Regions from separate parts of the Paenibacillus sp. FSL H8-0104 genome, predicted to be linked through region 2. Evidence: predicted binding sites of a transcription regulator. Region 2 holds the regulator's gene; the other holds the start of a gene.

Region 1 (11,074 bases), 6.0 Mb from region 2:
GGGACGTGGTGTAAGTACATGCGCGACATGTGACGGTTTCTTCTTCCGTGGCAAAAAAATCGTGGTCGTGGGCGGTGGAGACTCCGCGATGGAGGAAGCGAGTTTCCTGACTCGTTTTGCAACAGACGTGACATTGGTTCACCGCCGGGATGAATTACGTGCATCCAAGATTATGCAGGATCGGGCTCGCAGCAATGAAAAGGTGAAGTGGGCGCTGAACCGTACTCCACTCGAAGTCGTACCAGAAGCTTTGGGTGTCAAAGGGCTGAAAGTGCGCAACAACGAGACGGGGCAGGAAGAGTTGCTTGAAGCAGATGGCGTATTCGTTGCCATTGGTCACACACCGAATACCGGATTCCTGGGTAATGCGATTGCACTGGACGAACATGGCTATGTTGTCGTTAAACCCGGAACAACGGAGACCAATATTCCAGGTGTATTTGCCTGTGGCGATGTTCAAGATACGAAGTATCGTCAAGCTATTACGGCTGCAGGATCAGGATGTATGGCGGCAATGGATTGTGAGAAGTTCCTTGAAGGAAGCATTGTCCATGATTGGAGCGAAACGTTGGATAAATAAGCATTACATGCGTGAGGTTAGGCATATGCTGGGAATAAGAGACAACGGGAAGTCTCATGAAATGAGAGAAGCCGGAAGGCTTCTCTTTTTTTGAAACTACAGTGGGCATGAGATCGTATACATATAGGGCATATTAGCTGTGAGGTGAAGATTTTGGGGGAAATGATAAAAGATTGGTTACAGAATGCGACAGTGAGACGATTTTTAATCCTGCTCTTGTTCTGTTTAATTTTGTTCAGTATGGGGAGTATGCTGCACATGATTCTGCTGTTGTTCCTGGTGACGTATGTCATGAACAGGTTACAGCATTTCATTACAGGTGGTTTGAATCGGTTGTTTCCAATCAATTATAAAGTTGTGGTCATCCTACTCTATATGATTGTGATTGCAGTCATTGTGCTTGGCATTTCCAGATATTCACCACGGATCGTGGATCAGGTCGTTCAGTTGACAAACGAGATTATGAAATTTCTGGATAGTGCAGACGGTGATAATTTTGCGTCCAAAATTGCGGGTTATCTTCAATCCTTCGATATTAAAAATTACACCAATGATGCATTGAAATATATTTTCGCTTTGAGCAAATGGCTGGAGTTTATTCTGCTCGTCATCATTCTGAGTCTGTTCTTCTTGTTGCAGAAGCAGGAGATATCCAAGTTCACGTCCAAGTTCAAAACAAGTAAAATTGGATGGTTCTACAATGAAGTTGCTTATCTGGGAGACAAGTTCGTATCTTCTTTTGGTAAAGTCATTGAGGCACAGCTTCTTATTGCGGTGTTTAATACGGTACTGACGATACTGGGCTTATGGATTCTGGGTTTCCCGTATCTGTTCGCTCTGACCATTTTGGTGTTCATGCTCAGTCTGGTTCCCGTTGCGGGGGTTATCATCTCACTTGTACCGCTCTGTCTGATTGGGTATCAGATGGGTGGACTGAAATTAAGCATTATTGTGATCATCATGATTATTGTTATTCATGCTTTGGAGACGTACTTCCTGAATCCAAAACTGATGGCACACAAGACCAAATTGCCAATGTTCTACACCTTTATCGTACTGATTCTGTCGCAACACTTCCTGGGGATCTGGGGACTGATCATTGGTATTCCGATCTTTGTCTTCCTGCTCGATATTCTGGATGTGAACAAGATGGAGAAGACGGAAGAGCCGGTACGTGTGGAAACGAAGTTATAACGTAGAAAAATCAACTGAGTCAGCCCAATTTCTACAATTTCAGATTTTCATAAAAGTAAGGGAGCCTTCCTGTGGATGGAAGGCTCTTTTTTTGTTGGCAATACCGTCATTAGATAGCTTTCTGCGTAAGAATGACAGGTGGCGGGGTGCATAAGATGAGTCACCTATATGAGGGGACGATGTTGATCTTTTATGAATGGAACAAGTGAAGATGCAATATCATGAGTTGAGGCTCCCTCTGTTATGGAGGAAGGAATGAAGCGTGCGTTTATAAATGAAGGTAATGAGGATGTATACGTATTCAAAAACGGTGTGTGATGTGGTTCACAACCCCGGCGGAGCAGGAGGTACTAGAGGTCTTCTCGTCTTGACCCAGGCGTATCCTTCAATTATAGTTGGTACGTAGGACTTAAACTATTTTAGATAGATAAAGGTGGCTTGCAGCATGTCTGAGAAAATCTACGTTGGGGTCGATCTCGGCGGAACAGCAATCAAGGTCGGTATATGCGATGAACAAGGTCAGCTAATGCATACGTATGAAGGACCGACTGAAGTGGATAAGGGCGTAGACACGGTCATCGCCAACATCGAGAAGTATGTCCGACATATCGTAGCCGAATCACCTTACAGTTGGGAACAGCTTGAGGGTGTAGGTGCTGGAGTGGCCGGTTTCACGAATGTACGCGAGGGAATTATCGTTCATGCCCCTAACATCGGATTTCGGAATGTGGCCATTCGTTCGATTCTGGAAGAACGTCTGGGCAAGCCAATCAAAATAGATAACGATGCAAACGTGGCTGCACTGGGTGAAGTATGGGCAGGTGCCGGCAAAGGCGTAGACAACTGCGTATGTTATACACTCGGTACGGGTGTTGGCGGAGGCTTGATCTTGAATGGCAACATCTATCAGGGTTTCTCCGGTATGGCGGGAGAACTGGGTCATATCAGTGTTGTACCTGATCTGGAGGCCATCAAGTGTGGTTGTGGTAAAATGGGATGTGTAGAAACAGTATCGTCTGCAACGGGTATTATCCGTATGGCGAAGGATGCCGTAGAGCGCGGGGATCATACGTCACTGGCACTCGTCGACAAGATTGCAGCCAAGGAAGTATTTGATGCTGCCAAGGCAGGCGATGAAGTGGCACAACGCATTGTGAATCGTGCGGCCTTTTACCTGGGCAAATCCATGGCTACTGTAGCAGCTGTCATTAACCCGGAGATGTTCATTATTGGTGGAGGTGTATCCAAAGCGGGCAATTTCTTGTTTGATGAAATCCGTACTGTGTTTGCTAAGCTGACGCCAGAACCGTTGCAAGATGGGGTTCAGATTCTGGAAGCTACACTTGGTAATAATGCAGGTATTGTGGGTGCAGCAGGTCTTCTCTTGCGTTCCTAGTATCCTCGTAACAATATATGAAGACAGCAATATGATAAGGAGGGGACATTTATGCTTGAAGGTGAAGGATCACCAGGCACAGGCGCCACGCTCATTATCATTACGGGCATGTCCGGAGCAGGTAAAACCATTGCAGTACAAAGCCTAGAGGATCTGGGTTTCTTCTGTGTGGATAATCTGCCGCCGGTATTGATTCCAAAATTTGCGGAACTAATTGAACAGTCAAACGGCAAGATTGGTAAGGTTGCATTGGTTATCGATCTGCGCGGGCGTGAATTCTTTACAGCTCTGTCCGAGTCTTTGAACTATATTAAAGATCATTTTACCATTCATTGCGAAATTTTATTCCTGGATGCTACAGATTCTGTACTTGTTCAGCGTTACAAAGAAAGCAGGCGCAGACATCCACTGGCTCCTGAGGGCATGCCGCTGGACGGCATCCGACTGGAACGCAAGATGTTGGAGGAACTCAAAAACTCTGCGACTCAGGTACTGAATACAAGTACGATGAAGCCTGCTCAACTGAAAGAACGTATCATATCCCGTTTTTCTCATCTCGAGAGCCAAATGCTATCGGTGAATATTACGTCGTTTGGATTCAAGTATGGCATTCCGATTGATGCTGATCTGGTGTTTGATGTACGTTTTTTACCTAATCCACATTATATCGATCATTTGCGACCGAATACGGGACAGAATAGTGATGTGTACGAATATGTTATGAAGTGGCCAGAGACACAGGCATTTCTGACCAAGCTGCTGGATATGCTGCATTTCCTGATTCCGCAATACCGGAAGGAAGGCAAAAGCCAGGTTATTATTGGAATCGGCTGTACCGGAGGCAAGCATCGTTCGGTAGCAATATCGGAATATTTGGGCAAGATGTTGGGAAGCAGCGAGACAGAAGCTGTTACCGTGAGCCATCGCGACGCTGACCGGGACCGTCATTGAAGAGGGTGAAGGGATGAAAGAGGCCGGACCACGAAGAGAACGTCCGAGAATAGTTGTAATGGGCGGCGGAACCGGATTATCCGTGATGTTGCGCGGTTTGAAAGAGAAGCCGCTGGATATCACGGCCATCGTCACAGTTGCAGATGACGGTGGAAGTTCAGGCATCCTGCGCAATGAGCTACAGATGCCGCCTCCGGGCGACATTCGCAACGTGCTTACGGCACTGGCTGATGTAGAACCATTGCTTTCAGATATGTTGAAGTACCGTTTCAATACAGGCGCGGGGCTTGCAGGCCACAGCTTGGGAAATTTGATTTTGGCTGCAATGACGGATATTTCGGGCGACTTTGTGACCGCAGTGCGGGAGCTTAGCCGCGTGTTTGCCGTTCGAGGTGAGGTATTGCCAGCAGCCGGGCAGGCCGTTGTGTTGCATGCGGAGATGGAAGATGGGACAATTATTACAGGTGAGTCCAAAATCCCTGAGGCGGGTGGACGCATCAAACGTGTTTTCCTTGAACCGGATCACGTGGAGCCGTTGCCAGAGGCAGTAGAGGCGATTCGTCAAGCTGATGCTATTCTGATCGGGCCAGGCAGCCTCTATACAAGCATCCTTCCCAATTTACTCGTACCTAAGCTTGCAGAAGCTGTGGTAGAGGCTGATGCGGTGAAGATGTTTATCTGTAATGTGATGACACAGCCGGGAGAAACGGATAACTATACGGTAAGTGACCACCTTAAGGCGGTACACGAGCATATAGGTCATCAGCTCTTCGACTATGTTATCGTAAATAATGGTGACATTCCGCTGCAAGTGCAAAATAAGTATGCGGAAAAAGGAGCAAAACCGGTTGTGCTGGATATGAATGTACTCGAAAGTGCCGGTTATCAGGTGGTTGCAGATACACTTGTTTTGTTCAAAACCTATCTGCGTCATGATGCCGACAAGTTAAGTCATCACATCTACCAACTGGTACAAAATTGGATGTTACGGAAGAGGTGAAGTCCCATGTCGTTTGCAGCACAGACCAAAAAAGAATTAACCATGATCGAGAGCGAACCGTGCTGCGAAAAGGCGGAACTTTCAGCCCTCATCCGTATGCTTGGTGCAGTGCAGTTATCGAATAAAAAAGTGATCTTGGATATTTCGACGGAGAATGCCGCGATTGCAAGACGGGCATACTCTCTGCTTAAAAAGCATTTTCAAGTGCATACGGAATTACTGGTCCGCAAAAAAATGCGGCTGAAAAAGAACAATGTATATATTGTTCGTATTCCAACCATGGTACAGGAAATTCTCAATAGTCTTCATATTGTATCTGAGGGCTTTCTCTTTACCCCAGGGATCAGTACGGAGTTGTTTCAGCAAAACTGTTGTAAACGGGCCTATCTTCGCGGTGCATTTCTCGCAGGTGGATCGGTTAATAACCCGGAAGGTTCCTCGTACCATCTGGAGATTGCATCCATGTATGAAGAGCACTGTCAGGCACTAGTTGACCTGGCCAATGAATTTCATCTGAATGCACGGTGTATAGAACGGAAAAAAGGATTCATCCTATACATTAAGGAAGGCGAGAAAATCATTGAGCTGCTCAGCATCATTGGTGCTCATCAGGCCTTGTTCAAGTTTGAGGATGTACGAATTATGCGAGATATGCGTAACTCCGTTAACCGGATTGTCAATTGTGAGACCGCCAACCTGAACAAAACGATTGGAGCCGCGGTAAGACAAATCGATAATATCCGGTTGTTACAAAAGGAAGTTGGTTTGGAATCGCTGCCTGAGAAACTTCGCGAGGTGGCGGAGGTTCGACTAGCTCATCCGGATATTAACTTGAAGGAAGTTGGCGAGCTCCTTAAAGGTACAGTCAGCAAGTCGGGAGTGAACCATCGGCTTCGTAAAATTGATGAGCTGGCTGAGAAAGTACGCACAGAACGTTATGGTTAAGACGGAGTAGGGTAAAGTAACAAGGTCGGCTGTTTCTGCTGAACAGAAAGGTCGGGGAAGTCAACCGTTAAGGATCTAGGGGACTTACTTAGGTCATTGGATGCGCTGTGCAAAAGATGAAATAGGGCAAGATAATGCCCGTCAAAGCACCCTGAGTTTTTTCTTCTAGTGTCCTGCACGGGTTAATGGTATAATGTTGTTTAAATATAATTGTGTATTTAATGTCCAGATTTCATAATAGGGGGTAAGTTTCCATGACAAAGCACCCGGTAGTTGTCCGTTTGAAAACGGGTCTCCATGCCAGACCTGCGGCACTGTTCGTTCAAGAAGCGAATAAGTACTCGTCTGAAGTGTTCGTCGAGAAGGACGACAAAAAAGTTAATGCAAAAAGTATCATGGGGATCATGAGCCTTGCAATTAGCACAGGTACGGAAATCCAGATTAGTGCAGAAGGCGCGGATGCCGAACAGGCTGTAAACGCTTTAGTTAGTCTGGTAAGCAAGGAAGAGCTCGAAAACCAATAAGATATGATCAATCCAATGAAGAAGTCCCGAAAGGGGCTTTTTTGCGTTTTTCACGTTTATACTATCGTCAAGTGCAACATTATGGAATTTGTCCCGTCTGTTAAGGTATCAAATCGTTTAAAGTTTGAGATGTTAACACATAAGGAGGCTATCGTGATGGGTAAACAATGGATGAAACCGTTTGGTGCGGTGCTGGTGGCAAGTACGTTGCTTGTTGGAGGAACAGCATGGGTTGCACCAGGTAACTATGCTTACGCTGCAGAGGTTCAGGGAGTACAACAGAATGTGATTAATGTTGTGGGTAAAGGTGAGATTCAGGTGAAGCCTGATATCGCGTATCTGTCCATTGGTGTGAACAGTACTGCAGAGACAGCTGCATCTGCTCAAAAAGCGAATGCTGCCAAAGTTCAAAAAGTATCCAATTTGCTGAAGAACACGTGGAAGATCAGTGCAGACGACATTCAAACGAGTCAGTTCTCTGTACAACCCAACTATACGTATAGTGAAAAAGACGGACAACAAATTAAAGGATATACAGCGCATCATACGCTGACAGTCACATATCGTGAGATGGACAAGATTGGCGAGTTGCTCGATGCTGCTTCGGGTGCGGGTGCCAACAATATTGAAAACGTACGCTTTACTGTAGAAAATCCGGAAAGTTATGAATCCCAAGTGATTGAAAAAGCTGTTGCCAATGCAGATGTGAAAGCGGGCGCCATTGCAAAAGCAGTTAAACGTCAACTGGGTGCTGTTCTTTCCGTGAGCCAAGGTGATGCCGATGTGCCTGTATTCTATGCAAGCGAGGCGTTGATGTCCAAAGCACAAGATACAGCAGGTGGTACTGAGATTGAAACAGGCCAGGTTAAAGTAAGTACAATCCTGAATATCACGTATGAAATGAAATAAACAAGATCGAACTAAGGATTGTAAACTCAAGAACCTTTTTAAGTGTCATTTGAAGGGACAACGAAATAATGACAAAGACTTTGTCCTGTGGACAGAGTCTTTTTTTGTTGGAAAAGCAAACTTTGATGAAGTTATATAGAAGGGTACCTTTTTGAAGCAACATGAAATGCTGTATATTGGTATCTTTTTTGTATAGTTGTTCGTGACAAAAAGGTCATATCCCCATATATTTTCCTACTGATATTCATCAACATTGTAACTCGAGCTGTAAACCTTTCCGAAATCGGGTTAATTATAATAGAGAGGTGAGCGTATGAGATATGCGATCAGGTCAGGATTACATACGCAATGATCCCTAATTGTGAATTCAGAGAGGAGTTTTATATATGACATCATGGAAAAAATGGACAAGTGCGTTGCTTGCAGCAGGAATTATTGTAGGTAGCGGTTCGGTGTGGCAGGACAGTTCGGTTCAGGCGGCATCGGTATCCTCGAAAGTGACAACCACAGCTGAGGTGACCCTGAAGTCGGGTGGAAAAACACTGACTCAAAAAGGACTTCTTCAAGGTGGTTCAACTTGGGTATCTCTTACGGCAGTTAAAGATGTGGCAGGTGGAACGCTGAAATATGATGCGAAAACCAAGTCATATACGGTAACAGCAGCCAACAATGCGATGACCGTTAGCCTGATGGATGGACAGCCAAACGTTTATATTAACGGTTATTACCCTCAGGTGGAAGCAAAATTGATTCAGGGTCGATTGTATATCCCATTCTCGGCAATGAGAGATTATCTGGGTGTACAGGGGAATTGGGATAGCAAAACCAAAACGTTGACACTCAGCAAAGTGAAACAAAATAACGTTAAAATTAAAGCGGCAACAGTTAATGTTACTGTAAAAAATGCTGAAGTAGATGTTCAATATCCGCAAGTGAGTGGACTTGCCAGCAAAGAAGCTGAAGCGGCGATCAACAAAGTGTTGAAAGACGAAGTGGATGCGTATGTAGCTGACTTCAAGAAACAGACATCTGAATTCGGCGGTGCAACAGCCAACCGTCCATATGCATTTGAGAGCTCCTATGTAGTGACGTACAACGAAAAAGGCGTGCTGGGACTCATTACACAACGATACGAAGATTATGCTGGCGCTCATGGTATGACGTACCGTACGGGCCACACCTTTGCACTGGACACAGGTAAGGAGCTTACGTTAGATGATGTGCTGCAAAATAACAAAACCATGCGCGAGACGTTGAGTAAAAAAGTGGGTGAACAACTGAAAGCCCGCGGTGGATACCTCGACGGTTATAAAGGGTTAAATAAAGATCAAGATTTCTATGTGACACCAACGGGTGTAGTTGTGTTCTTCCAGTTGTATGAGTATACGGCGTACGCAGAGGGATTCCCTGAAATGCCATTTACGTACAAAGAGCTTCTCCCTAAAGGCACGGAACCTTTCAATAATGTAAATGGAACCAAATAAAGAATCATTATTATGCACTCTTAAGTTTTCTTCCTTATAAAATGAAAAAAGAAGCCCCCATCATAATTATGATGAGGGCTTCTTCTCGTATAGACAACACAATTATATGTTGCTGATTACGTTAGGTGTTGATTATGTTAACGCATAGACCGTGGTCTACGTCACACTTAGATGCCTTGTGATCCTACGTTTTCGATGACTTTATCAATGATACCGTAATCGGCGGCTTCAGCAGCACTCATGAAGTAGTCACGATCTGTATCTTTCTCAATCCGCTCCAGCGGTTGACCTGAACGCTCAGAGATGATGCGGTTCAACGTATCACGCATTTTCAGGATGCGACGAGCACGGATTTCGATGTCAGAAGCCTGACCTTGTGCACCACCAAGTGGTTGGTGAATCATAATTTCACTGTTTGGTAATGCAAAACGTTTACCTTTTGCACCGGCATTCAACAAGAATGCACCCATGGAAGCTGCCATACCTACACAGATGGTAGATACATCCGGTTTGATGAATTGCATTGTATCGTAAATCGCCATACCGGCTGTAATCGATCCGCCTGGGCTGTTGATGTATAAGTGAATGTCTTTCTCCGGATCTTCCGCAGCCAGGAACAACATCTGTGCCATAATGGCATTAGCCACTACGTCATTAACATCGCTACCAAGGAAAATAATACGATCCTTCAGCAATCTGGAGTAGATGTCGTAGGCGCGCTCACCCCGGTTGCTCTGTTCAACGACCATTGGAATAAAACTCACGTGAAAAACCTCCTTGGAATGTAAATGTTATTGGTGTTTATACTTAAACTGTTACCGTATTACCCACATAATAAACAATTCCAAACAAAAAGTCAAAGAAAGTCAAACTAACTTGCAAAAAAAAGAAACCTTTCCGGTTTCATTGGTTAAATGGGTTATGAGCTGTTAAATAAAAATGGCGCGCCCGCCAAGAATCGAACTTGGATCTCAGGCTTCGGAGGCCTACGTCATATCCATTGGACCACGGGCGCACATTATGTGACAGCAATAATGATTATAGCTCATGAAATATTTAATTGCAAGCAGTTCGTTGTGGTATTGGTTTGGATTAACCTAAAAATGATCATGATGAAGAAGAGTGGATAAAGAGTGCATTTAAGTAAATGCTATTAGAGGTTTTGGACATGCCGTATGAAATGTGATTCTGAGCGATATGTAGATTGAATTCATTTGTTTCTTCTATATATGGTATGTGTGAGCTAGTCCTAGATCATGGAAGTCTGGGATTGTGAAAATAGGCGCGTACAAACGCTGAATGCGTGTCGAAATAACACGTTGAAACACTTGCATGTCGCGTCAGTTTTAGGTAGAATAGACGTGGGACTTAAAAAGTTAACCCGGGACGTTTTAGGGCCACGAAAGAGAGCTTAGAACGAGAACTTGCGGGAGTGGAAAGCATGCGAACGATTTTAGAAGTACAAAAGCAGCTTCTGCCTGATCTCATGGATATCTTGAAAAAGAGGTATACGATTCTGCAACAGATCATGTTATCGGATGTGATCGGACGGAGAACGTTAGCTAATTCCATGCAGATGACCGAGCGGGTTCTGAGGGCTGAGACCGATCTGTTAAAGGCTCAGGGACTTATTGAAATTGACAGTGCAGGAATGAAGATCAGTGAGGCAGGGTATGATTTGCTGCAGCAGTTAGAGCCCGTAGCCAAAGAGCTGTTCGGATTATCCGAGCTGGAAGAGCGCATCAAGCAAGCCTACGGTCTGCAAAAGGTAGTTGTGGTTCCTGGTGATTCGGACGTTTCTCCATTTGCCAAAAGGGAACTGGGCAGAGCCGGAGCGAAGGCTCTCGGCAATATCATGAGTGACAACGACGTTGTCGCCGTTACTGGTGGTTCAACAACGGCCGAAGTCGCAGAACAACTAAATCCGCCAACATCGCTCAAAGGTGTCTGGTTCGTACCAGCACGCGGTGGACTTGGAGAAAGCCTTGAAATTCAGGCTAATACGATCGCATCCACAATGGCAAAACGGGTAGGGGCGCAATACAAACTCCTGCATGTACCGGATTTGCTCAGTGATCATGCCTATGAATC
Region 2 (11,074 bases):
CTTCTTCTTCCGTTGTACCCACAAGTTCTTCCATTTGCATGGAAATGAGTCGTCCCTCATTCCCGAGTTCATGAATGTACCGTTGGATTTCCGTTTTGATCCGCATCACCATTTCGGTACGCTGAATCACATTAACCACTTCAGGAATCGTTACTAATTCCTCAAATTCCGAAGCACTCAGATTCGTAAGGGACTGTGTTAATACCGCTTTGTATTTCTCCAGGGTTTGGATCGCTTGATTCGCTTTGGTCAAAATAACCCCGATTTCCTTGAGGGAATAACGAAGTGTTCCCTGATACAAGGTAATGATATTCCGGCGCTGCGATATGGATACGACCAATTTACCCGTTTGCTTTGCTACACGCTCTGCCGTCCGGTGACGAATCCCCGTCTCTGATGAAGAGATAGATGAATCCGGGATTAACTGGGTATTGGCGTAAAGAATACGCTTCAAATCCTCGCTAAGAATAATGGCTCCATCCATCTTGGCGAGTTCGTACAGATAGTTTGGGGAGAAATCACAGTTAATTGAGAATCCCCCATCCACCACTTCCATTACTTCAGGGCTGTATCCTACAACAAGCAGTGCGCCCGTCTTGGCGCGCAGCACATTTTCCAGACCTTCGCGGAAAGGTGTACCTGGTGCGATCAGCCTTAACAACTCATTCATATTATCCAGTTGGCTCATATCTTTCATCTTGTTATGCCCCCTAATCTAAAGCAACCGCTAGTGCATCTGCCACGGTATTCACACCGATCAGTTGTATCCCGCGAGGATGTTTCCAGCCCTTTAAGCTTTTTTCTGGTAAAATGACTCGTTTGAAGCCCAGCTTTGCGGCTTCCTTCACTCGTTGTTCGGCCCGTGATACGGCTCGAACTTCACCTGTCAGACCGATCTCGCCAAAGATGACGTCGTCTGGCTTGGTCGGTACATCTCTCAAACTGGATGCAATGCTAACAGCAACCGCCAAGTCTACAGCGGGCTCATCCAGCCTTACTCCTCCAGCTACATTTAAGTATGCATCCTGGGTCTGTAAAAACATGCCCATCCGTTTCTCCAGCACTGCAATGATCAGATTTAATCGATGCAGATCTACCCCTGTTGCCATACGGCGAGGAGAAGGAAAATGGGTCGTCGAGATCAACGCCTGTAATTCCACGAGCAGAGGACGTGTCCCCTCCATACTGGCAACTACCGTTGAACCTGCTACACCCAGTGGACGTTCCGACAAAAAGAGTTCGGACGGATTGCCCACCTCACGAAGTCCATCCTCGCCCATTTCAAAAATGCCAATCTCATTGGTGGAACCAAAACGGTTCTTCACCGCACGCAGCAGGCGATACGTATGATGCCGTTCTCCTTCAAAATAAAGCACGCAATCCACCATATGTTCTAACATACGTGGACCAGCAATGGCACCTTCTTTGGTAACATGCCCCACAAGAACCGTTGCAATGCCTCTGCCTTTGGCAATCCGCATGAACCTTGACGTACATTCCCTTACCTGTGCAACACTACCAGGCGCACTGGTAACTTCGGGAAGATATACCGTCTGAATGGAGTCGATGACCAGAAAATGCGGCTGGATCTGATCCACCGCTTCCTCTACACGTTCCATATTGGTTTCACACAGTACATACAACTCGGCAGAGAGTGCCCCGAGACGGTCGGCCCGCAATTTGGTTTGCTTGACTGATTCCTCACCGGAAACATATAACACACGCAAACCCGAATGCGTCAAAGCATGGGACGTCTGCAACATCAACGTTGATTTACCGATACCCGGATCTCCGCCCACCAGAACGAGTGAACCCGGAACGATTCCACCACCCAATACTCGGTTCAACTCTCCGATTCCAGTCTGTACACGCGGTTCCTGACCGCTATCTATATCTATGATAGGAAGCGGTTTATCTTTACTGTCAAACAGAGGAGAATTTCTCCCTTGTGTTTTGACCACCGTCTCTGTTTCTTCCACCATTGAATTCCATGACTGACAACCCGGACACTTACCGTACCACTTGGGGGCTTCATAGCCGCATTCCGTACATTGAAACTTGGTTTTAACTTTGGCCACTTCAGCACTCCTATAATTTAGTTTTATAACAGCATTTTGCATTATTCGACGAATTTCACCCAAACTCCCTGACGTGCAGGGTTACTAAAAGTTTACCATTGTTTGAGATTTTTCGTAAAGGATTATCGCAAACTTTACACATGTTCCTGACATAATCATGTCCGTCTTCTGTCCAAAGTGCAAAAAATCCTCCCCGGCCGAAGCCGAGAAGGATTTGATTAAGGATTATGGATCAATACAAGCTGAAGTTTAACTCCAAAGCTTGCTAAATATTATTTGGTTTCGATTTCCTCATTGGACGGAACGACTACGTCTTTTTTCGTAACAGACAGTGCACCGTTCTCTTCGTCGATGAGCAATGAATCCCCTTTGGTTACGTTACCTGTGAGCAACTCTTCGGACAATTTGTCCTCGATATGCTTCTGGATCGCCCGACGAAGCGGACGCGCACCGTAAGCCGGATCAAAGCCTGACTTCGCAAGGAAAGACTTGGCATTATCAGTGAGTTCGAAATCAACCTCATGTTCGAGCAGTCGTTTACGAAGTTCTTCACTCATAAGCGTAACAATTTCAGCGATGTGTTTTTCTTCGAGTGAATGGAACACGATAATTTCATCAATCCGGTTAAGGAACTCTGGACGGAAGCTTTTCTTCAGCTCATCCATCACTTTCCCCTTCATGTTGTCATAATCTGCTCCTGCATCTACAACTGCAGTGAAGCCCAGTGTAGAGTTACGTTTGATCGCTTCGGCACCCACGTTGGATGTTAGAATGATCAGCGTATTGCGGAAGTCAACGACGCGACCTTTGGAATCCGTCAGTCGGCCATCCTCAAGCACTTGTAACAAGATATTGAATACTTCTGGATGTGCTTTCTCGATTTCATCGAGCAAGACTACGGAATATGGTTTGCGACGAACTTTCTCTGTCAGCTGACCACCTTCTTCGTACCCAACATATCCTGGAGGCGCTCCGACAAGTCGGGAAGTCGAGTGCTTCTCACCATACTCGGACATATCAATCCGGATTACTGCATTTTCATCGCCGAACATCGCTTCAGCCAGAGCACGAGCAAGTTCTGTTTTACCTACCCCTGTAGGGCCGAGGAAAATGAATGAACCCATCGGACGTTTTGGATCTTTAAGTCCCGCACGAGCACGACGAACCGCACGGCTGACAGACTTCACTGCCTCATCCTGACCGATGACACGTTCATGTAGAATAGACTCCAGATTCATCAGACGCTGTGTCTCTTCTTCTTTCAGTTGGTTCACAGGGATTCCTGTCCAGCTGGCTACCACTTGTGCGATATCCTCAGGAGTAACCTCGGAATCGGTGCGACCTTGTTTCTCTTTCCACTGGTTCTTTGTTACATCCAGCTCTTCACGGATTTTTTGTTCCGTATCACGCAGAGCTGCTGCTTTTTCGAACTCCTGACTTTGAACTGCAGCGTCTTTTTCCTTACGGATATCTTCCAGACGGCTTTCCAGTTGTTTCAGGTTTGGTGGGATCGTGTAAGAGTTCAATCTTACTTTGGAACCCGCTTCATCAATCAGGTCAATCGCTTTATCTGGCAGGAAACGGTCTGTAATGTAACGGTCAGACAGTTTAACCGCCTGCACAATTGCTTCGTCCGTAATTTTCACGCGGTGATGCGCCTCATAACGGTCACGCAAGCCGTGCAAGATTTGAATCGCTTCTTCTGGAGAAGGCTGATCTACAGTAATCGGTTGGAAACGACGCTCAAGCGCTGCATCCTTCTCGATGTATTTACGATATTCATCCAGTGTTGTCGCACCGATACATTGCAATTCTCCACGAGCCAGAGCCGGTTTCAAAATGTTAGAAGCATCGATGGCACCTTCAGCTCCGCCTGCGCCAATCAAGGTATGCAATTCGTCGATAAACAGGACAATGTTACCTGCTTGGCGAATCTCATCCATGATTTTTTTCAGACGATCTTCAAACTCACCACGATATTTGGTTCCAGCGACTACTGAACCCATATCCAGGGTCATTACCCGTTTGTCGCGCAATGTTTCCGGAATCTCATTTGCAATGATTTTTTGTGCAAGGCCTTCAGCAATCGCTGTTTTACCTACACCTGGCTCACCGATCAATACCGGGTTGTTCTTCGTACGACGGCTGAGCACCTGGATGACACGTTCAATTTCTTTGCTACGTCCAATAACCGGGTCAAGGTTATTCTCTCTGGCGTATGCCGTGAGGTCACGTGCCAGACTGTCCAGCGTTGGTGTGCTGACATTGGCAGGTGTGCCATTATGGCTGGATACAGCTTCACTGCTGCCAAGCAATTGCAGCACTTGTTGACGTGCTTTGTTCAGGCTAATTCCCAGGTTATTGAGCACACGTGCTGCAACACCCTCGCCTTCACGAATCAATCCGAGCAGGATATGCTCTGTGCCTACATAAGTGTGGCCCAATTTACGAGCTTCATCCATAGACAGTTCAATTACTTTTTTCGCACGTGGCGTATATGCAATGTTGGTAGGTTGCTCTTGGCCACGGCCAATCAGCGTTTCTACTTCATCCTGAATTTTTTCCAATCCGAGTCCCAGGCCGATCAGTGCTTTGGCTGCGATGCCTTCGCCTTCACGAATGAGGCCGAGCAAAATATGCTCAGTACCGATGTTATTATGACCGAGACGGACAGCTTCTTCCTGCGCGAGTGCGAGCACCTTTTGGGCCCGTTCCGTAAATCTTCCAAACATCATATCTCCTGCACCTCCATGGTTTTGGATAAAACGAGGTCATGTAATGAAATAACCGTCGTATTCTTCATATCATTTTTGTTTGCAGCCGTGCTGCGAATAAAATCATTCGGCATTTGTACATGCCTTATTATATAAAAGCCGCAATGCGGCATGAAACCATAATTCAATACTATATCAGGCTAAACTAGGACTGCTTCGCTGCATTGATCGTATCACGAATCAACTGAGCTCGGTAAATGTCTCGCTCATCTGTGCGCATATCTTCCCCGAATGTTTTCTGCAAAAATCCCGGCTGTGTCATCACATTCAACTCATTCATTACCGTGATGGACAGTCCATCCAACAAGCCGAGATCCACGCCAAGGCGTACATCCGATAAGCGCTGTGCAGCTTCCTTGGAATCAACAATAGCTGCATGAGACAATATGCCATAAGAACGCATGACACGATCCGTAATCCGCAGTCTGGAGTCGGTAATTAACCGTTCTCTGGCTGTACGTTCATGACCAATCATCTGTAACACAACACCATGCAGGTTCTCGATGACTTCCTGTTCGGTCTGTCCCAAAGTAATCTGGTTCGAGATCTGGAACAGGTTACCCATCGCCTCGCTACCTTCACCGTATATTCCTCTCACCGTCAATCCAACTTGGGAAACTGCGGTTAGAATACGGCCAATCTGCTGTGTCATCACCAGGGCAGGCAAGTGCATCATAACCGATGCTCTTACACCTGTACCTACATTAGTAGGACAGCTGGTTAAGTATCCTCTGCGATCATCAAAAGCATAATCCACGTGCGCTTCAAAAGCATCATCTATTGCGGAAGCTTTCTCCCAGGCTTCTTTCACCTGGAACCCCGGATAGAGGCACTGGATACGAAGATGATCCTCTTCGTTAATCATAATACTGACTGACTCATCCTCACTGAGAATAACCGCACCATTCCTGGATTCATTCGCAAGACTTGGACTGATGAGATGTTTCTCCACCAGCACCCGTTTGTCGAGTTCGTCAATATCGATCAGATCCAACGTATGAAAATCCCCAAAGGCATGAACGTCATCGTATTGAAGTACTTCGCTCAGCTTATTCAGCACCTCTTCCGATTGCTCATTGGAAGCCAGCATCGGAAACGGAACATGCTGAAGGTTGCGTGCAATCCGGACACGGCTGCTAATGACAATTTCGGAATCAGCCGCATCACTGCGCATCCAGTCGCTGAGCGCCTTCTCTGTAAAGCGCAGATTAGGCATTACGCATCCCTCCTACTCATGACAAACTTTACTCCTGAGCTATTCCTTTTTCAAGTCCTCTGATCTGGTCACGGATCTGGGCCGCCTCTTCAAATTCCTCTTGCGCGATGCTCTCCTGGAGCTCACGCTTCAGATCAGCGATTTGCCGTTTCACCTTGATGCGACCACCAGCTCGTGCAGGCACTTTGCCTACATGGGACGTATTACCATGAACCCGCTTGAACAAAGGATCCAGACGGCTGTCAAAATATTTATAACATGAACTGCAGCCGAAACGTCCTATCTTACTAAATTGTGCGTACGTCATACCACACTCTTCACATTGAAGAGCTTTTGCAGGCGGTGTTCCTGCCGATCCACTTTTGCCGGCTGGATCAAAATCAAGCAATCCGGACAACAAGTTGTGGATGGAAAACCCACCTGCTGTTCCAGGGATCATTTCCCCTTTTTCACGGGCACATGACTCACAAATATGGAATTCCGTCTTCTCTCCATTTACGATTTTCGTAAAATGAAGTGTCGCCGGACGTTTATTGCATTCTTGGCACAGCATATTGATGTACCTCCTTTGACCCCGATAGTTTTCATTTACCGAGCAAAGATATTAACATCGCCTTCAACATTCTGGCACGAATTTGATCCCGGTAAGGAAGTTTGACCAATATAACCTCTCTAGATACAGCAGCTCGCATCAACCCGGCTTCCCGCTTGCTCAAGAAGCGCGCTTCTTCCAATTGATAGATCAGACCTTCGGCAGCTGTCTGCCCGATCTCTTCACCAATACTATGGTGCAAATGATTATGCAGAGCTGATTGGGCCGGTAATTCAATGCGCTGTATGCGAACATAACCACCACCGCCGCGTTTACTCTCTACCAGGTATCCCTTCTCGAGTGTAAAACGTGTGCTGATGACATAATTGATCTGGGAAGGTACACATGAGAATTGATCTGCCAGATCATTACGCTGAATTTCAACCATTCCTTCGGGACTTTCATGCAAAATACTCTTCAGATATCGTTCGATAATATCAGAGATATTACGCATCCAATCATCCTCCACTGTCTGAAACGTTAAGTCAATAAGGACCCACACGCCCCCACAGAGTACACCTTCTCTACCCATTTAACCAATCAGGGAAACAGCGAATCTTGCTTCCACAGGTGTTAACAGGAGAGCGAAGGAAGCACGAAGGTCCTTTAATATTCCCTTGATCCTCCGATGAAATGAATCCCGTATATTGGCGATCATGCATCAGATTGTAGAAAGAAAGCTACTTAAGTATTAAACCTTTAGTTGACTTTGACTTTCTTTGACTTTATAACCATTATAGCATATTTTGTGGTTTTGCCAAGTGGGGTCACTATTCATTTTTTACGATTTTACACGAAATATTCCCCGGACACAAAAAAACCTCCCCAAAATTGCTGGAGAAGTCCATTTGTCTTTCAATCACGCCGTATTTCTATATAAGCTAATCAAGTTAAATGGAGCAGTGGGCATAGCCATCAGAAAAAATCGAGCAAATAGGTTTCCCGCTCAGGAATCGCTTTTTCCAAAGCCTTGATTGCTGTGTTCGGTCCGTGAATTCTTCCGATTCGTGCCATTTCCGTTGGTCTGCGATATCCCATCAGCACCGCGGTAAGGGATTGAATATCCACCTTAATGGTCTGATCATCAGTAATTGGCTCCGATGTTTTCCATATGGACGCCGTTCCGTTCATTGCCACGTTTAATTGCCATGCCCCTTCATTCCATGGAGCGTGGGCATCTTCTACCTGAAGTACAATCTGCACCGGTGAGTCCTGGCTTGCAAAGGGATACTGGGATATAAACTGCTCTACACTAACGATACGCGCCATAAAATAAGGTACAATCTCCTGCTGAATCCGTGGGTTATCCAATTGGAAGGCAAGCGTATCACTGGCAGGCGCCTGCAACGTAACTTCCTGAATCATGGAATCATGGTTGGCAATGAAGGTCCACAGCCCTTGCCTAGCCTCTTCATTCAGATAGATGATCTCTTTAATGGTAAACTTATTTTCCTTAACCTCATATAAAAGATAACCTTGTGCTGCATCAGCTTCATCGTAATATACAGCCTTCTGGCTGGTCCCATTAACAAGAACTGAATTCTCCCACCTTGCATCATCCCGAACCAGAGTTCCGTTATAACGCTCAGCATACGCACTGTATACTTCCTTTAATATGCTGAGGCCCGGATCCCCACGCCGAATTGTTCCAGGTGTCGCTTTTTTCTGAGGCAAATGAGCTGTAGGTACTTTATAACGTTTAAATTCAACATACGTCTCCCATCCATACTTCCGATAGAAACCAAAAGAGAATGGATGCAAGAATGATATGCTTTGTTTGTTACGATTCATTTCTTCCAACGCATGCTTCAGCAGACCCGCTACCCAGCCTTTGCGTCTATACTCTGGCCAGGTGGCAACACCCGCAATACCGCCCATCTCGAACGATCTGCCATGAATATAGGTTTGAAAAGGAATGATGTGAAGTTTGGCTCCTAGCTGCCCGTCCTCATATACACCCCATATATCCTGTGACGAAAATTGACTCCGCCGTTTTTCTTTCTGTTCTTCACTCATTACTACTTGAAAAGCATATTCGGAGAGTGCCATCGCCGGTTCAAAATCATCTACCGTCAATTTCTGAATTTCCATGTTGTCCTACACCCCATTCGCTAGAGTTATATCAATCCAAATCATGGCCTGATATCTGATATATGTACCCCTTAGAGTGTGTCAGAGGATTCTTACAAAGTCAAATAAGAGATGCTTTCGCATCACCTAAAATAAACAAATAAAAACCACCACCGAATAACATCGGCAGTGGTTCTTCGCTTGGCGGCGTCCTACTCTCCCAGGACCCTGCGGTCCAAGTACCATCGGCGCTAGAGGGCTTAACGGTCGTGTTCGGGATGGGTACGTGTGGAACCCCTCCGCCATCGCCACCAAACGCGATTTGTCGAAGCATAGCTTCTTAAAATCAGATATGGAACTGAAAATCATACACACGTTCTGTGATGTACCAATTTTCATTTCAGAGATCGTTCTCTGAAAACTAGATTCGAAACGAAACATGCGAATTATCACTTGCTATTGGATAAGCCCTCGACCGATTAGTACTGGTCAGCTCCATGCATTGCTGCACTTCCACCCCCAGCCTATCTACCTCGTCGTCTTCAAGGGGTCTTACATACTGGGAAATCTCATCTTGAGGGGGGCTTCACGCTTAGATGCTTTCAGCGTTTATCCCGTCCGTACATAGCTACCCAGCGGTGCTCCTGGCGGAACAACTGGTACACCAGCGGTACGTCCATCCCGGTCCTCTCGTACTAAGGACAGCTCCTCTCAAATTTCCTACGCCCACGACAGATAGGGACCGAACTGTCTCACGACGTTCTGAACCCAGCTCGCGTACCGCTTTAATGGGCGAACAGCCCAACCCTTGGGACCTACTTCAGCCCCAGGATGCGATGAGCCGACATCGAGGTGCCAAACCTCCCCGTCGATGTGGACTCTTGGGGGAGATAAGCCTGTTATCCCCAGGGTAGCTTTTATCCGTTGAGCGATGGCCCTTCCATGCGGTACCACCGGATCACTAAGCCCGACTTTCGTCCCTGCTCGACTTGTAGGTCTCGCAGTCAAGCTCCCTTATGCCTTTGCACTCTTCGAATGATTTCCAACCATTCTGAGGGAACCTTTGGGCGCCTCCGTTACTCTTTAGGAGGCGACCGCCCCAGTCAAACTGCCCACCTGACACTGTCCCCGCACCGGATTACGGTACCAGGTTAGAACCTAGATACGATCAGGGTGGTATCCCAACGTTGCCTCCACACAAGCTGGCGCTCATGCTTCAAAGGCTCCCACCTATCCTGTACAGATCGTACCCAAATTCAATATCAAGCTGCAGTAAAGCTCCATGGGGTCTTTCCGTCTTGTCGCGGGTAACCTGCATCTTCACAGGTATTAAAATTTCACCGGATCTCTCGTTGAGACAGCGCCCAAGTCGTTACGCCATTCGTGCGGGTCAGAATTTACCTGACAAGGAATTTCGCTACCTTAGGACCGTTATAGTTACGGCCGCCGTTTACTGGGGCTTCGGTTCACAGCTTCGGATTGCTCCTAACCACTCCCCTTAACCTTCCAGCACCGGGCAGGCGTCAGCCCGTATACTTCGCCTTACGGCTTCGCACAGACCTGTGTTTTTGCTAAACAGTCGCTTGGGCCTTTTCACTGCGGCCCCCTCGTGCTATTCACACTACCGGGGCACCCCTTCTCCCGAAGTTACGGGGTCATTTTGCCGAGTTCCTTAACGAGAGTTCTTCCGCGCGCCTTAGAATACTCTTCTCGCCTACCTGTGTCGGTTTGCGGTACGGGCACCATCACCTGGCTAGAGGCTTTTCTTGGCAGTGTGAGATCATGACCTTCGCTACTATAATTTTCGCTCCCCATCACAGCTCAGCCTTACAATGTGCGGATTTGCCTACACATCAGCCTTACTGCTTAGACGGACATCCATCAGTCCGCGTCACTACCCTACTGCGTCCCCCCATTGCTCATAACGGCTTACGGTGGTACAGGAATTTCGACCTGTTGTCCTTCGACTACGCCTTTCGGCCTCGCCTTAGGTCCCGACTTACCCTGAGCGGACGAGCCTTCCTCAGGAACCCTTAGGCTTTCGGCGGATCAGATTCTCACTGATCTTTTCGTTACTCATACCGGCATTCTCACTTGTATAATGTCCAGCGCTCCTTACGGTACACCTTCAACCCTTATACAACGCTCCCCTACCCCTGATGCAAAGCATCAAGCCATAGCTTCGGTGGTGTGTTTAGCCCCGTTACATTTTCGGCGCAGAGTCACTCGACCAGTGAGCTATTACGCACTCTTTCAATGATGGCTGCTTCTAAGCCAACATCCTGGTTGTCTGTGCAACTCCACATCCTTTCCCACTTAACACACACTTGGGGACCTTAGCTGA

The links. The regulator CtsR, encoded in region 2, represses protease genes until heat stress. The targets are predictions, from matches to a motif close to ATGGTCAATAAAGGTCAAACA.
Region 1: a site for CtsR is predicted at 9,836-9,856, ahead of clpP (ATP-dependent Clp endopeptidase proteolytic subunit ClpP). Genes of this name have one in related genera too.

The regions. Positions count from the first base shown of each region.
Region 1 covers NZ_JBBOTC010000001.1:174,611-185,684, forward strand. The annotation lists gene trxB (thioredoxin-disulfide reductase) at 1-580, shown strand, start outside; gene NST38_RS00865 (AI-2E family transporter) at 743-1,774, shown strand; gene NST38_RS00870 (ROK family glucokinase) at 2,220-3,170, shown strand; gene rapZ (RNase adapter RapZ) at 3,222-4,121, shown strand; gene NST38_RS00880 (gluconeogenesis factor YvcK family protein) at 4,135-5,121, shown strand; gene whiA (DNA-binding protein WhiA) at 5,128-6,066, shown strand; gene NST38_RS00890 (HPr family phosphocarrier protein) at 6,321-6,590, shown strand; gene NST38_RS00895 (SIMPL domain-containing protein) at 6,747-7,499, shown strand; gene NST38_RS00900 (stalk domain-containing protein) at 7,886-8,983, shown strand; gene clpP (ATP-dependent Clp endopeptidase proteolytic subunit ClpP) at 9,151-9,747, opposite strand; tRNA gene NST38_RS00910 (tRNA-Arg) at 9,924-9,998, opposite strand; gene NST38_RS00915 (sugar-binding transcriptional regulator) at 10,425-11,074, shown strand, end outside.
Region 2 covers NZ_JBBOTC010000001.1:6,127,875-6,138,948, forward strand. The annotation lists gene disA (DNA integrity scanning diadenylate cyclase DisA) at 1-697, opposite strand, end outside; gene radA (DNA repair protein RadA) at 711-2,078, opposite strand; gene NST38_RS27115 (ATP-dependent Clp protease ATP-binding subunit) at 2,351-4,813, opposite strand; gene NST38_RS27120 (protein arginine kinase) at 4,998-6,068, opposite strand; gene NST38_RS27125 (UvrB/UvrC motif-containing protein) at 6,097-6,621, opposite strand; gene NST38_RS27130 (CtsR family transcriptional regulator) at 6,653-7,114, opposite strand; gene NST38_RS27135 (GNAT family N-acetyltransferase) at 7,576-8,751, opposite strand; rRNA gene rrf (5S ribosomal RNA) at 8,930-9,046, opposite strand; rRNA gene NST38_RS27145 (23S ribosomal RNA) at 9,190-11,074, opposite strand, start outside.